DNA from 3 places in the Bacillus sp. THAF10 genome. Region 2 is predicted to be linked to each of the others. Evidence: riboswitches for the same ligand, from Rfam matches in the RefSeq annotation. Region 2 holds a riboswitch; each other region holds the start of a gene.
The links. A riboswitch is a leader RNA that binds a small molecule or an ion and turns the genes downstream of it on or off. The one in region 2 is predicted to bind thiamine pyrophosphate.

Region 1: another riboswitch for thiamine pyrophosphate. It lies ahead of thiC (phosphomethylpyrimidine synthase ThiC); the one in region 2 lies ahead of thiT (energy-coupled thiamine transporter ThiT).
Region 3: another riboswitch for thiamine pyrophosphate. It lies ahead of tenI (thiazole tautomerase TenI); the one in region 2 lies ahead of thiT (energy-coupled thiamine transporter ThiT).

Annotation. Positions count from the first base shown of each region.
Region 1 covers NZ_CP045403.1:505,515-510,406, forward strand. The annotation lists gene thiC (phosphomethylpyrimidine synthase ThiC) at 1-1,699, opposite strand, end outside; TPP riboswitch at 1,838-1,952, opposite strand; gene FIU87_RS02775 (NUDIX hydrolase) at 2,190-2,588, shown strand; gene FIU87_RS02780 (CPBP family intramembrane glutamic endopeptidase) at 2,620-3,258, shown strand; gene FIU87_RS02785 (nucleotidyltransferase family protein) at 3,321-3,875, opposite strand; gene FIU87_RS02790 (ribonuclease FAU-1 family protein) at 3,989-4,534, shown strand; partial or broken gene FIU87_RS02795 (class I SAM-dependent methyltransferase) at 4,603-4,892, shown strand, end outside.
Region 2 covers NZ_CP045403.1:3,173,245-3,178,136, forward strand. The annotation lists rRNA gene FIU87_RS16490 (23S ribosomal RNA) at 1-108, opposite strand, end outside; rRNA gene FIU87_RS16495 (16S ribosomal RNA) at 440-1,992, opposite strand; TPP riboswitch at 2,388-2,488, shown strand; gene thiT (energy-coupled thiamine transporter ThiT) at 2,560-3,138, shown strand; gene FIU87_RS16505 (hypothetical protein) at 3,242-3,427, shown strand; gene FIU87_RS16510 (DMT family transporter) at 3,504-4,409, opposite strand; gene FIU87_RS16515 (MgtC/SapB family protein) at 4,528-4,892, shown strand, end outside.
Region 3 covers NZ_CP045403.1:1,111,802-1,116,693, reverse strand. The annotation lists gene FIU87_RS05950 (thiazole synthase) at 1-297, opposite strand, end outside; gene thiS (sulfur carrier protein ThiS) at 299-502, opposite strand; gene thiO (glycine oxidase ThiO) at 509-1,630, opposite strand; gene tenI (thiazole tautomerase TenI) at 1,627-2,232, opposite strand; TPP riboswitch at 2,322-2,428, opposite strand; gene FIU87_RS05930 (energy-coupling factor transporter transmembrane component T family protein) at 2,779-3,561, opposite strand; gene FIU87_RS05925 (ABC transporter ATP-binding protein) at 3,542-4,892, opposite strand, start outside.

The DNA of each region.
Region 1 (4,892 bases), 1.4 Mb from region 2:
TGTTTTCTTTTGCGTAATTACGAATATCTTGAGAGATTCTCATGCTACAAAATTTCGGTCCACACATGGAACAGAAATGTGCGGTTTTTGCACCTTCTGCAGGTAACGTTTCATCATGATATTCTAACGCGCGTTCAGGATCCAATGATAAATTAAACTGATCTCTCCAACGGAATTCGAAACGAGCTTTTGATAAGGCATCATCTCTTTTATATGCGCCTGGATGCCCTTTCGCTAAATCAGCAGCATGGGCAGCAATTTTATAAGTTATAACACCTTCGCGCACATCATCTCGGTTTGGTAAACCTAAATGTTCTTTTGGTGTAACATAACATAGCATAGCCGTACCATACCAACCGATCATGGCTGCACCAATCGCAGATGTAATATGATCATAGCCAGGAGCTATGTCAGTGGTAAGTGGCCCAAGAGTATAGAATGGCGCTTCCTTACAAACCTCAAGTTGTCTGTCCATGTTTTCTTTAATAAGGTGCATAGGTACGTGACCTGGACCTTCTACCATTACCTGCACATCATGCTCCCAAGCAATTTTTGTTAGTTCTCCAAGCGTTTCTAATTCCGCAAATTGTGCTTCATCATTAGCATCAGCAATGGAACCAGGACGTAGACCATCTCCTAAAGAGAATGCAACATCATAAGTTTTCATAATCTCACAGATTTCTTCAAAATGAGTATATAAAAAGCTTTCTTTGTGGTGGTAAAGACACCATTGTGCCATAATAGATCCACCCCGCGATACAATACCTGTTAACCGTTTGGCCGTTAGCGGAACATATCGCAAAAGAACACCAGCATGAATGGTGAAATAATCCACGCCTTGCTCGGCTTGCTCAATCAACGTATCACGGTAAACCTCCCATGTAAGGTCTTCGGCAACCCCATTTACTTTTTCAAGTGCTTGGTAGATAGGAACGGTTCCTACAGGAACAGCTGAATTGCGTATAATCCATTCCCTTGTTGTATGAATGTTTTTCCCTGTGGATAGGTCCATAATATTATCAGCACCCCAACGTGTGGCCCATGTCATTTTTTCGACCTCTTCTTCGATAGAGGATGAAACAGCAGAATTCCCAATATTTGCGTTGATTTTCACATGGAAATTACGTCCTATGATCATAGGCTCTGATTCTGGATGATTGATATTAGATGGGATAATTGCTCGACCTCTTGCAACTTCTTCACGCACAAATTCAGGTTTCATATTTTCCCTTAATGCGATAAATTCCATCTCAGGAGTGATGATGCCCTTCCTTGCATAATGAAGCTGTGTGACATTTCCACCTTTTTTTGCACGTAGTGGTTTACGCTTTAAACCTGGGAACACATTATGATTAGCACGAGGGTCATTTTCATCCTTATATCCATTGTCTTCCGCCTTGACTTCTCTTCCTTCATATTCCTCCACATCTCCTCGTTCATGAATCCATGTGCTTCGAAGAGGAGGAAGACCTTTTGTAATATCAACGGAATAATTGGTATCTGTATAAGGTCCGCTTGTATCATAAACACGAATTGGTGGATTTTCTTCTTCACCAAAGACGCCCGTTGTAGGACTTAGTTCAATTTCCCGCATCGGTACCTTGATATCGGGTCTTGAGCCTTCAACATAAACTTTTTTACTACCTGAAAAACTAGACATGATGGAAATGTTTTTTTCGTTTAATGAAGTGGTTGACATAAAGTAAATCTCTCCCTTTTCTTAAATTAAAGGACGAGATCTAGGTCAATAAAAGAGGAATGAAGAATTGAATAAAATAAAAAAGCCGAATCCAAAAAGGATGGACCGGCTTTGTACGTAGAAGTTTATTCAATACATGATTATTTTTTCTAACTTCCCCACGCTAGTATGATCTAGATCAGGTCCAAAGGGTCAAGAAACTTTAACGTGTTTCTCTCTCAGCCCAACCTATTGGACTCCCCTAGTTATTTCTATTCAATTTGGTTTTAGTATACTTGAGTTTTAAGTGAAATAAAAGCAATATTAAAATATTCTGATTAAAAGGCGGCTTACACTACACCGAAAAAGGACAAGGAAACATTGCTCATGGTTGCTGAACTCTGTATAAATTGCGAGAACAATTCCCTTCATTCTGTAATTGGAATATGAAAGACTATATGCTAAAATTTACCTATTAGTAGAATAAGAGGAATTTTTTGGAGGCAATCACATGGAAAATTGGCAAGGTTCAGCTGGCGTTTGCGTTAATACAAAAGGACAAGTCCTTATGGTGTTACAAGGATTACCAGAAGAGAAAAAAGCCTGGACAATTCCGTCTGGAGGAAAAGAGGACAACGAAACATTTGAAGAATGCTGTATAAGAGAAATAAGAGAAGAAACAGGCTACGACACAAGAATTATCCAACCTCTGTTCTCCAAAAAAAGTGTAATTTATGGCATTAACGTGGAGGTACAATATTTCGAAGTGGAAATCACAGGCGGAGAAGCGAAAATCCAAGACCCTGACAACCTCATTCACAAAATAGCTTGGAAATCAGCCAACGAAATTAGCAAACTAGAACTCTCCTTTCCGGAAGATAGAGAGTTTTTGATACAAACAATTCGCTAGAACGTAAATGATAGAGTGAGGGAGTAAAAAGATGGATTCAAATGTTGTACAAGAGCAAAATCAACCGACTGTATTAATCAAGATAGGGAAATTCTTTTTATTTATTACCATTTTTGTTGTTGGATTTTTACTTAGCGCTATTAAACTACCAGAACACTTTATCCTCATCTCAGACACGCTTCCAGAAGGAAACCTAAATTTTAAGGTGCAAAACAGGCTGTCAGTGATTATATTTTTCGTCTTGTTGTTACTGTTATTTGGAAAAAAATATATCGGAATGTTCAGCATCGCTCCTTTAAAAAAGAAAGGTACATATCTTTGGATCATCGGGTTGCTCGTGGTCGCCTTATTCCTTCAGTTTCAACCCTTCTCTTTTAGACTTTTACCATTTACATTTGGGGAATATCTACAACTCTTTTTTATATTGGTCATCATTGCCCCTATAGAAGAAGAGCTTTTCTATAGAGGGCTATTAATACTCATCCCTTCAACCAAAATAAAATACATCATGCTTATCATCTCATCGGTCCTATTCGGTCTAATACACGCCGCTTTTTGGGGATCATTTATAATAGGCCTAGTTCTAGGCATTCTGGCCATTCGCTACCGAAACATCTTAGTCACGATCGTAGCACACTCCCTTTGGAATACATTTGCTATGTTTTTCTAGAATACAGGGGGGCGGTTTTCTTGGTTCATTCGAAATCTGAAAGAACCAAGAGAATCTCCCAACTAATACACCCTAACCTTATGCCATGTACCCTTCCAATTCTTTTTCACGATTCGTTCTTCATAGATGGCAGCGAGCTCTTTTGTTTCGGTGAACATCGGGGTTGGTTTTATCACCAAATTCAGTACGTCTTCTAGTCCCCAAGGCGCAATTAGGACCAAGTTGTTTTCCTTATCCAATGTTAATCCCAAAGCTGTCGCGGTCTCTGGGAATTTCGAGATGGCATCGACCGAAGAAATGTATGGAGAAAGGTTGTTCACCGTGTGCATTCTTGCTTGATTTTTTACCGACCATGGTACGTGAGGCATCAAGCTTGTTAATTTTTCCTCTAGTAATTTTTCAACATTTTCATCCACATAGGAAGGGTCATAATAGATCACATCCACATCTGGAATAGCGGTTCTTTCCGTAAACCCGTGCAACACATCCCAAATTTTTGACCGTACAAAACCAGCACAAACCCACCAGTCATGAAGTCCTAATGTACGTGCAGCCCTTATGATCTCCATCATCTCGTCATCGCTTTGAATCATCTGTAGCACATCGTATTTATCCATAAATGTAACCCCTCTTTCAAACAACGAACATATATTCCTATTCTATCACACTAATTTTCACCCTAGTTATTTGAAAAATGGTACAATTAGGATATTTCCAAAGGGGGATAGCGATGCTAAAAAGAAAATACGGCGACCGTGCAGAATGGAAGCGAGTCATCAAACGCCAATACACCCAAACATTCCTAGATATAGAAAAATTCAAAGGGTATGTTACCTTACTCCACGTGCAAAAAGTCTCAGAGCCTCTCGAGGTTTCCTATGAGAAAAAGCAGGTCTGCATTGTGGATGACGGTTATATATGGCTTCAGCATTTTCCCATCCACGAGCAACACTCTCTAACGACCATGTTCAACGCCAAAGGAGAAGTCGTTCAGTGGTACATCGATATCGCGGAAAAGAACGGAATCGAAAATAATATTCCGTTCTTAGATGACCTATTTCTTGACATCGTTGTCCTTCCTAGTGGTGAAATCATTCAGAAAGATGCAGAAGAGCTCGAGGTAGCTTTGAAAAAAGGTTGGATTAGTCAAGATCAATTCAACATGGCTTGGGCAGAGGCGAACAAGATTAATAAGTTACTTCTTCAAAATGAGTTTCAATTGTTGGAGTTAGCGAAGCTACATAAGGAAATGCTGCTTGAAAAGAAAGATTTGTAATAAGTCACAGTTAAAAGGTGTGAGAGCTTTATCTAACTCAAAAAAGTAGCTTTGAACGAGGTGTCAACATGAATAACCAATGGAATAAAAAAATCTACAAATTATGGTCCCCGGTATATGATTTATTTTTCAACAAAGGTCCATTCCTTCAAGCAAGAAAAAAGATTTTTCAAGACATGACTTTCACCAAAAACCAAAAAATACTATTCGTAGGAGTTGGAACTGGAGCTGATTTAGTTAGAACTAATAGAACACAAAAATTCAGAGATTACAGCTATAGATTACTCTGATGATATGCTTAATAAAGCAAGAAATAAATTCAAAAATACCTCAATAAAATTTATAAAAATGGACGCAC
Region 2 (4,892 bases):
TCCGGATCAACGCTTACTTACAGCTCCCCGAAGCATATCGGTGTTAGTCCCGTCCTTCATCGGCTCCTAGTGCCAAGGCATCCACCGTGCGCCCTTAATAACTTAACCTCAGACCAAACGGTCTTGTGTCGATATCAGCGATGATATCTATTAGAAAATTACTAAGATGAACGATATTTTGTGAATATCTTGATATTAGTTACATTATCTAGTTTTCAAGGAACAATCGACAAATGATAAGCGTCGAATCTCTTCGTCAGCTGCAGTCATTCACATCCTCATGTGCTAGAGCACATTCCGGTGTTCATTCCTTTGCTTCCTCGACCTTCTCGCTTCTAATTTGCCTTATGGGTGCCTCATTAACATCATAGATGATGCTAGAAGCATGAGAGAATGCTCTCTCAAAACTAAACAAAACAACAAGCGTCTTTATCCTTAGAAAGGAGGTGATCCAGCCGCACCTTCCGATACGGCTACCTTGTTACGACTTCACCCCAATCATCTGTCCCACCTTAGGCGGCTGGCTCCAAAAGGTTACCCCACCGACTTCGGGTGTTACAAACTCTCGTGGTGTGACGGGCGGTGTGTACAAGGCCCGGGAACGTATTCACCGCGGCATGCTGATCCGCGATTACTAGCGATTCCGGCTTCATGCAGGCGAGTTGCAGCCTGCAATCCGAACTGAGAACGGTTTTATGGGATTGGCTCGACCTCGCGGTTTTGCTGCCCTTTGTACCGTCCATTGTAGCACGTGTGTAGCCCAGGTCATAAGGGGCATGATGATTTGACGTCATCCCCACCTTCCTCCGGTTTGTCACCGGCAGTCACCTTAGAGTGCCCAACTGAATGCTGGCAACTAAGATCAAGGGTTGCGCTCGTTGCGGGACTTAACCCAACATCTCACGACACGAGCTGACGACAACCATGCACCACCTGTCACTCTGTCCCCCGAAGGGGAAGGCTCTATCTCTAGAGTGGTCAGAGGATGTCAAGACCTGGTAAGGTTCTTCGCGTTGCTTCGAATTAAACCACATGCTCCACCGCTTGTGCGGGCCCCCGTCAATTCCTTTGAGTTTCAGTCTTGCGACCGTACTCCCCAGGCGGAGTGCTTAATGCGTTAGCTGCAGCACTAAAGGGCGGAAACCCTCTAACACTTAGCACTCATCGTTTACGGCGTGGACTACCAGGGTATCTAATCCTGTTTGCTCCCCACGCTTTCGCGCCTCAGCGTCAGTTACAGACCAGAGAGTCGCCTTCGCCACTGGTGTTCCTCCACATCTCTACGCATTTCACCGCTACACGTGGAATTCCACTCTCCTCTTCTGCACTCAAGTTCCCCAGTTTCCAATGACCCTCCACGGTTGAGCCGTGGGCTTTCACATCAGACTTAAGAAACCGCCTGCGCGCGCTTTACGCCCAATAATTCCGGACAACGCTTGCCACCTACGTATTACCGCGGCTGCTGGCACGTAGTTAGCCGTGGCTTTCTGGTTAGGTACCGTCAAGGTGCGAGCAGTTACTCTCGCACTTGTTCTTCCCTAACAACAGAGCTTTACGACCCGAAGGCCTTCATCGCTCACGCGGCGTTGCTCCATCAGACTTTCGTCCATTGTGGAAGATTCCCTACTGCTGCCTCCCGTAGGAGTCTGGGCCGTGTCTCAGTCCCAGTGTGGCCGATCACCCTCTCAGGTCGGCTACGCATCGTCGCCTTGGTGAGCCGTTACCTCACCAACTAGCTAATGCGCCGCGGGCCCATCTGTAAGTGATAGCCGAAACCATCTTTCAACAAGAAACCAGGAGGTTTCTTGTATTATCCGGTATTAGCTCCGGTTTCCCGAAGTTATCCCAGTCTTACAGGCAGGTTGCCCACGTGTTACTCACCCGTCCGCCGCTAACTTCTATAAAAGCAAGCTTTTAAGAAGTTCGCTCGACTTGCATGTATTAGGCACGCCGCCAGCGTTCGTCCTGAGCCAGGATCAAACTCTCCAATAAAGAGTTTGAGCTGTTGCTCAAAATTTGTTGCTAGCTTGTTACTTAAATTCGTTCATGTTAACCTCGTAAGGTCAACGTGGACGCTGTTGTTTTGTTTAGTTTTCAAAGAACATTTTCTTACAAAGTTCGCTTTAAAGCGACTTCCTTATAATATCAATTTTCTATAAGTAAGTCAAGCGAAAAATAATTGAAAAACCTAGTCGTTTCAGTAGTTAAAGCACTTGCGCCTCGCAGCGACGAAATTAAATATACCACCCCTACAACTATATTGCAATACTTTTTTTCATTTTTTTCGATTATCATGATTCATTCTTCCATTTCTCTATTTAAATAGTAATTTGTGCTTGTTGTTGATACATCCTTTATGTATGATAAAAGTAATGAAAAGCATATAGTCTATCCACGAGGGGAGCCAGTTTGGCTGAGAGTGAACCATAGTTCTGACCCTTTGAACCTGTTAGTTAGTACTATCGTAGGGATGTGGCAGTTTTATTTCTTATTATAAGCAATAAAGGGGCCTTCCTTTATTGCTTTTTTTGCGTTTAGATGAATAGAGGAGGAAAAAAGATGAAACGAACAAACACTTTGTTTTTAGCTGAGGTTGCCATTTTTGGTGCTCTTGCTTATTTACTAGATTTATTGGCAGGAGCTTTTAGTTTAGCAAATGGTGGATCGATCACCATTTCCATGGTGCCAATTTTTATTATTGCATTTAGGTGGGGACTGAAAGGCGGTTTACTTTCTGGTTTACTACTTGGACTCCTTCAAATAATAATAGGGAAAATTATTGGTGTGAATATTGTGCAGTTGTTATTAGATTACATAGTCGCGTTTGTTGGTCTGGGGCTGGCTGGTATTTTTGCAAAACAAGTAACAAACGCTGCCAAGGCAGAACAGTTTAAAAGATTAATTGTGTATGTAACATTAGCTTCCTTTATCGGGTGCTTAGTCCGTTTTTTGGCCCACTTTACAGCTGGAATAATCTTTTTCGGACATTTTGCGCCAGAAGGACAGCCTGTATGGCTCTTTTCTCTACTATATAACGGAAGCTATATGTTACCAAGCTTCATCCTCTCTACAATTGTTACTATCCTATTAATAAGAGCTGTTCCACGAATTTTCACAATGAATAAATCTTTCTCTTGAAAGCTAGCCCTCGTGGCTAGCTTTTTTGTTCTTTTAAGATAATCGCATGTTTTATAAATTCTCTCATATAATCTAGTAACAGATATGTTCAGGGGGATATGAAATGGATCTAGTAAAAATCACAGCATTTATAGTAGCATTATGCACCTCAATAGGGTTGTTCTTGTTTTCATATTTTGAAACAATTAGAATTTGCAATCAAACTGGTAAGGTATATGGAGAAGGTATGGTGTTTGGGTTTTCTCTTGCTCTATTTTTTGCATTAATGGCAAATGAACTTAGTAGCTAGTGCAATAAAGCCGACTTCAGGAAGTCGGCTTTATTGCTTTAGTAGGTACTTCCATATAAAAATTTGCTCCTATCTCCTATTCTCCCCCTACAGGTAAAGTAGGCTCAACTCTTCTTTTACGATTGCTACGTAGAAAGTAGCCAACACTAAGTATCACTAGTAGTCCACCGGCAAATTGACTGTATGTAACAATCTCCTCTAAAACGAAATAAGCTAGAACTGCTGCCCCAATTGGTTCAAATAATATAGCCATAGAAATTACATTCGTACTGATATACTTAATTGCCCAATTAAATAAAGAATGCCCTAAGAGTGTCGGGAAAATTGCTAGCATGATAAACCAAAACCAATCTGATGCAGCATAATTTGTGAACGAATCTCCTGAAATAAGAACATAGATAAACAATGTCAGACAACTAAAACTATACACAATAAACGTATAGGTAATGATGGAAACTCTCTTTCTGACATCCTGGCCAAATAGAAGATAGGCGGTTACAAGGGCACAGGCAATTAATGCAAGAAAATCACCAAACAATGCCATCCCGCTAATTTTAAAATCACCCCAACTTATAATAAAGCTTCCAGTAACTGCAAGAATACCAGATATGATAGCACGTGCACTCAGCCTTTCACGAAAAAAGATGTAGGTACCCAAAAAAGCAAAGAGTGGCTGGAGGGTGACCAATACTGTAGAGCTTGCAACACTGGTATAGTTCAAGGATTCAAACCATAAAATAAAGTGAAAAGCTAAAAATGTACCAGCTATTGCAGAAAAAAACCAATCTCTTTTGGTGATGTTTTTTAATTCACCAACATACTTCCATAAAAATATGGGTAAAAGAAAAATTACGGAGAAAAAAAGCCGATAGAATGCAATTACGCCTGCAGGAGCATCGGCTAGTTTTACAAAAATAGCCGATGCAGAAACAGTAATAACCCCGACTGCGAGTGCCATATATGGATTCAACCATTTATTCATTCTTAATCACCAATCCAAACTTAAATATAATAGATACTTTCTAATTGTACAGAATATTGTTATACTTCTCTAACAATTTATTTTCATTTTCTGCTGTAATAATGTCAGGAGGGGGCACATGGAGTTTTTTTTAGAACATCTTGAGACAAATGATTTCATTATTAAATTAACTTTTGCTACCATCGCTGGAGTGATAATTGGGTTAGAGCGAGAATTAAAGGGAAAACCGCTTGGATTAAAGACGTGTGTTATTGTGTCTGTCATGGCCTGCTTACTTACGATTGTTTCCTATGAGTCTGCTTTTCTTTACTCCAAAGAGTATTCTCGTCCGATGGATCCAGGACGTATTCCTTCATATGTAATAAGCGGCATTGGTTTTCTAGGTGCAGGGGTAATATTAAGAAGAAGCAATGAGGCTATTTCAGGTCTAACAACCGCAGCATTAGTGTTAGCATCTGCAGCACTTGGAATCACAATTGGCGC
Region 3 (4,892 bases), 2.0 Mb from region 2:
TACTTCGACTTTAATCATGTCACATAGACCGGATGCTTTCGCTAGCTTGGCAATCCGAACAGCCTCTTCTGCCGTTTTCGCACCTGCTGTGTTCGGAAGGAGTGTATAGCGATCCAAATCAAGTTTTTCTAAGAAGTTCGGCTGGCTTGCTTCAAAAATATTCATCCGTCTTACTGCGAAAGTAAGAATATCTGTTTCAGACACATCTACTGCCTGCTTTTGTATATCAAAATCCGGATACTTTCCTGTTCCTAATAAAAGTCTTGAGTTAAAGGAATACGAACCAATTTTCAACATATTAACCGCCTCCTACAAAATGTACGAATTCAAGTTGATCGCCATCTGTTACACTTTCTTTTACATGCTGATCTTTCTCTAAAATATCCTTGTTCTTTTCCACAATCACAACTTTTTGATCAAGCTGAAAATGCTGTAGTAGCTCGAAAACGCTTTGTATAGAATCTGGCACTTCCATAACGTCACCATTAATTACTAACTTCATCGTTTGTCACCTGTCCTTTTCTAGTGTTCTATCAAGGGAAAAAGCATCAATATAGTTAGGCAATGAATCTCCGGAGATCATGCTGGTTACTAGTTTCCCTGTTAAGGGTGCTAGTAAAATGCCATTACGATAGTGACCTGATGCAATAATTAGATTTTTAGTTTCTGGATGTTTCCCTAAATAGGGAAGTCCATCCCCTGTTTGCGGACGAATTCCCGACCATGCTTTTTCAAAAGTTGCCTGTTTGATTTTTGGAAGTATATTTATCGCTTCCTTCATCAAAGTTGATATCCCTCCAAGCGTTACATGTTCAGAAAACGTGTTGGGAAGCATTGTAGCCCCAACAATCAGTCGATTTCCGCTCTTAGGAACAAGGTAGCACTGTTCAGAAAAAATCGTACTCTCAAGAAGCGGTTCATTCGTGACCACAGAAAAGCACTCCCCTTTTACCGGGTAGGCATCTATAGGAGTCTCATATTCTCTTATTAGCTGTTTACTCCACGCTCCTGCTGCGACGACTACACTGTCACCGTAAAAATCTCCTACACTAGTAGACAGACCAACAACTCTTTCGCCCTGCTTTAAAATACTGATTACCTCGACATACTCCATTATTTCTGCGCCGAAGACTTTTGAAGCTTGTAGAAAAGCATGTGTAAGTTTAACAGGATTCACATGGCCATCAGAAGGAATATCCATGCCTCCCACAAAGGAGTTACTAAGATGGTTTTCACGTGCTTGAACCTGCTCCATCGTCAGCCATTCTGCTCTTTCCCCAAGCTTTTGCTGAAATTTCACGATGTTTTTGATCTTCTCCGCTTCTTCTTCGTTCATGGCAAGCTTTAGCATTCCTCTTTGTACAAGCTCAAAATCTATTCCAGAATGCTCCTTCAGTTCATATTGCAGAGATGGGAACATCGCTCTGCTTTCCTTTGCCATCTCAAATAGTGGACCTTCCTCGGTTACTTCCACCTGGGCTCCAAGCATCCCAGCAGCTGCCTTAGAAGCTTTATCGCCAACTTTCCCCTTTTCCAGCAGTAGCACCTTATATCCTTTCCTACTCAAAAAATATGCTGCCGAGCATCCGATGACACCACCACCAACAATAATCACATCATACGTTTTCAAGCCATCTCCTCCTTACCATTGAGGTGATAATCTTGCACTGCTCTCACACAGTCTGCTTCATCCCAAATTCCTGACATCACCGCAATTCCTTCTGCTCCTGCAAGTAATACTTCGGGAGTTCTTTTAGGTGTGATCCCACCGATAGCAATGACAGGAATATGTAAGAGTTTTGATATCTCTCTTAACTCATGAAGGGCTTTTGGCTTTTTCCCAAGCTTAGAGGCGGTCTCATAAACATGCCCATAGACCACAAAGTCTGCTCCATCCCTTTCTGCACGCACCGCTTCTTCCAAACTATGCACGGAGCTTCCGACCTTTAGTTGAGGAAAGCATCTACGAACCTCTGATACTGGCAAGCTATGATAGGCAAGCTGTACGCCACCTAGTTCCATGACCACTGCAACATCTACTCGGTCATTAAGCAATATCTTCTTAGGAGGCACACCAGCATCAATCAGATTGCTCACGAGCTGAATTAGCTCTCTAGCAGGGCGGTGCTTTTCACGAATATGGATAAAATTTACCTGCTCGTGAATGAGGAAAAGCTTTTCAGTTAGCTCTTCTATTGTTCTCTTTCCATCTGTGATGACATGTAACTGCATGATTTCCCACCTTTTTTTATTCAAAACAACAAAAAACCACCCTTTAGCGTAAAGGGTGGTTATATATCTACATCATAATTCTTTAAATGAATAGAGTTTCGCCACTTCCCTACGCTAGTATGAACTAGATCAGGTTCAAAGGGTCTGGAAATTACTCTTTCCATCTCAGTCACTTCTGACTCCCCTAGTGTTTCAGAGTATGTAATTGTAAATATAGTATAGCATAAAATACTTATCCAGAAAAATCATAACTTATAAACTTTTATTCATGGTACTATCATGATATACATTTAATTTAATGGATAAAAAGAAAGCAGGTGAAATTGTGCTAAAAGAAAAAATCTCTTTTTATGCCATAACTGTAATAACATTTATTATTTATTACAATATTTTCGTTTATCTTTGGGAGAGAACGATTGTGCCTTTGTTCGGAGTAAAAAGTGTTTTTGATTTGCTGGGACTTATATTATTAATATTTTTTATTCTTCCTCTATCATTACTATCATCACATAAAATCACTAGATTTTTCTTATCGAACTAATGATATTAGTGCCGTACATCCGTTACTGGTATGTATGGGTAAAACATCCCCAGATAAACAGCAAACACATACAAACTCAAAAACAATAAGATAAATAATGGCTCTAAGTAGGAATAGCCCGTTTTATAATAGTAGGTTCGTTTGTAAGTGGAGTTGAATTTTTTTGCCTCCATTGCCACTGCAATTCGATGTGCTCGTCTGATGCTTTGCGAGAGTAATGGAATGCTATAAAGGTATATTTTTTTTAACAACGAACCTTTTACACCCCGAATTTTCCATGCATTTCTAAGCTGCAAAAATTCATAACCGATTAACGGGATAAGCCGAAAGCCTGCCATAAAGCTATAGGCGTATTTAGCCGGGAGCTTCCACTGCTGCATTAACGAGTAAAATAAGAGCACAGGTTTGGTTGTAAGAACAAAAATCAGGCCAAAAAAAGCAATGGCTAAAGAGCGTAATCCAAGGTGAACCCCACGATAAAAGCTTTCCTCGGTGATGTGAATCAAACCATATTGAAACCAGGTTGTTTCTCCTTTTCCAAACAGAATCATCGAAATGGCTGAAGTAAAAAACATAAACGAAAATGGAATAAGGATCATGAGCTTTAATCGATAAGTTTGGCCAGTTAAAAAGAGATAAAGGAGTAACAGCAGCAGGGTAAGGTTTATCATGATATTCAGGTTGTGAATGAAAAGCAATGTAACAAACAGGATGACCATCATTCCTAGCTTAAAGCTTGGATTTACATCATGTAACCAGGTTTTATGTTTATATAGCTCCAACTGCATGAGATTTACTCCTTCTATTATTTTCGATTATTTCGACAAGCCTGCCATCCTGTATTGACCAAACTGTATTGGCAAAGCTTGAAACAATCTGTTCGTCATGAGTTACCATCAAAATTGCGACACCTTCTTGTCTCAGCTTTTCCAGCCATTCAAGCATCCTGAACGTGTTTTTGCTGTCCTGGCCAAAGGTTGGTTCATCTAATAAGAGGATTTTGGGACGATGGACAACTGCCGCTGCGACACTCAGTCTTCTCTTTTGTCCCATTGATAGCTGATATGGATGCTGTTTCCTGACATGCTCCAGCTGAAACAGCGATAACAGCTCATCAATCCGCAACCTTATGTCCTCTTGTGAGAATTTTTTCTGAAGCAGGGTGTACCCGATCTCCTCTTCCACTGATTTTGTGACAAATTGATGCTCTGGATTTTGAAAAACAAACGTCATCACATCTGACGGAACATCCTTTACCTTTTTCCCATCTAGCAACAGATCACCTCTTGTTTTCAAAAGCTTCATGAAGGATTCGAGCAGGGTGCTTTTCCCTGCTCCATTCTCCCCAGTAATCGCAATCCATTCGCCTTTTGAAACAGTAACCTCTGGCACCGTTATTTTTCGTTCCCTGCCTCTAAAACCAGAAAAGTCTGTTGCATGGAGTACCACTTCAGGTGATGAATCGTTATTTAATGGTGTTCCTCGTTCAGACAAATAATCTCGCCATGCACCCGGATACCAAACACCGTACTTTTTTAAAAGTGGACGTTCTTGCTGGAAAACGTCTGCGGGAGTGGCATCTGCCATTATTTGGCCTTCCTCATTCAGGACAATCACTCTATCAGAGAAACCCTCAAGCTGTTCAATTTTATGCTCGACAATGATAACGGTTTTGTCTCTGCACACCTTTTTGAGGATATCCCAAACCTCCATTGTTCCTACAGGATCGAGTAAAGCTGTCGGTTCATCTAAAAATAAGACATCTGGCTCCATTGCTAAAACAGAAGCAATCGCAAGACGCTGCTTCATTCCACCGGAGAGCTCCTGAATTTTTGTCCGTAGATTCAGTCCTTGTAGACCGACCATTTCTAAAAGATCCATCATTCTCGCTCTCATATTCTCTCTAGGAACTGCTAAATTTTCCAATACAAAGGCCAGCTCTTCATCGACATAGGGCATACAAAACTGAGTATCAGGATCCTGAAAAACATATCCCCATGAGTCAGGTACTTCATGCTTTTCTGCAAGCAACGGCACATCCAGCACATTTGGGATAAGGCCACATAATATCTGTAATAACGTAGATTTCCCACACCCGGAAGGTCCTATAATTAACACC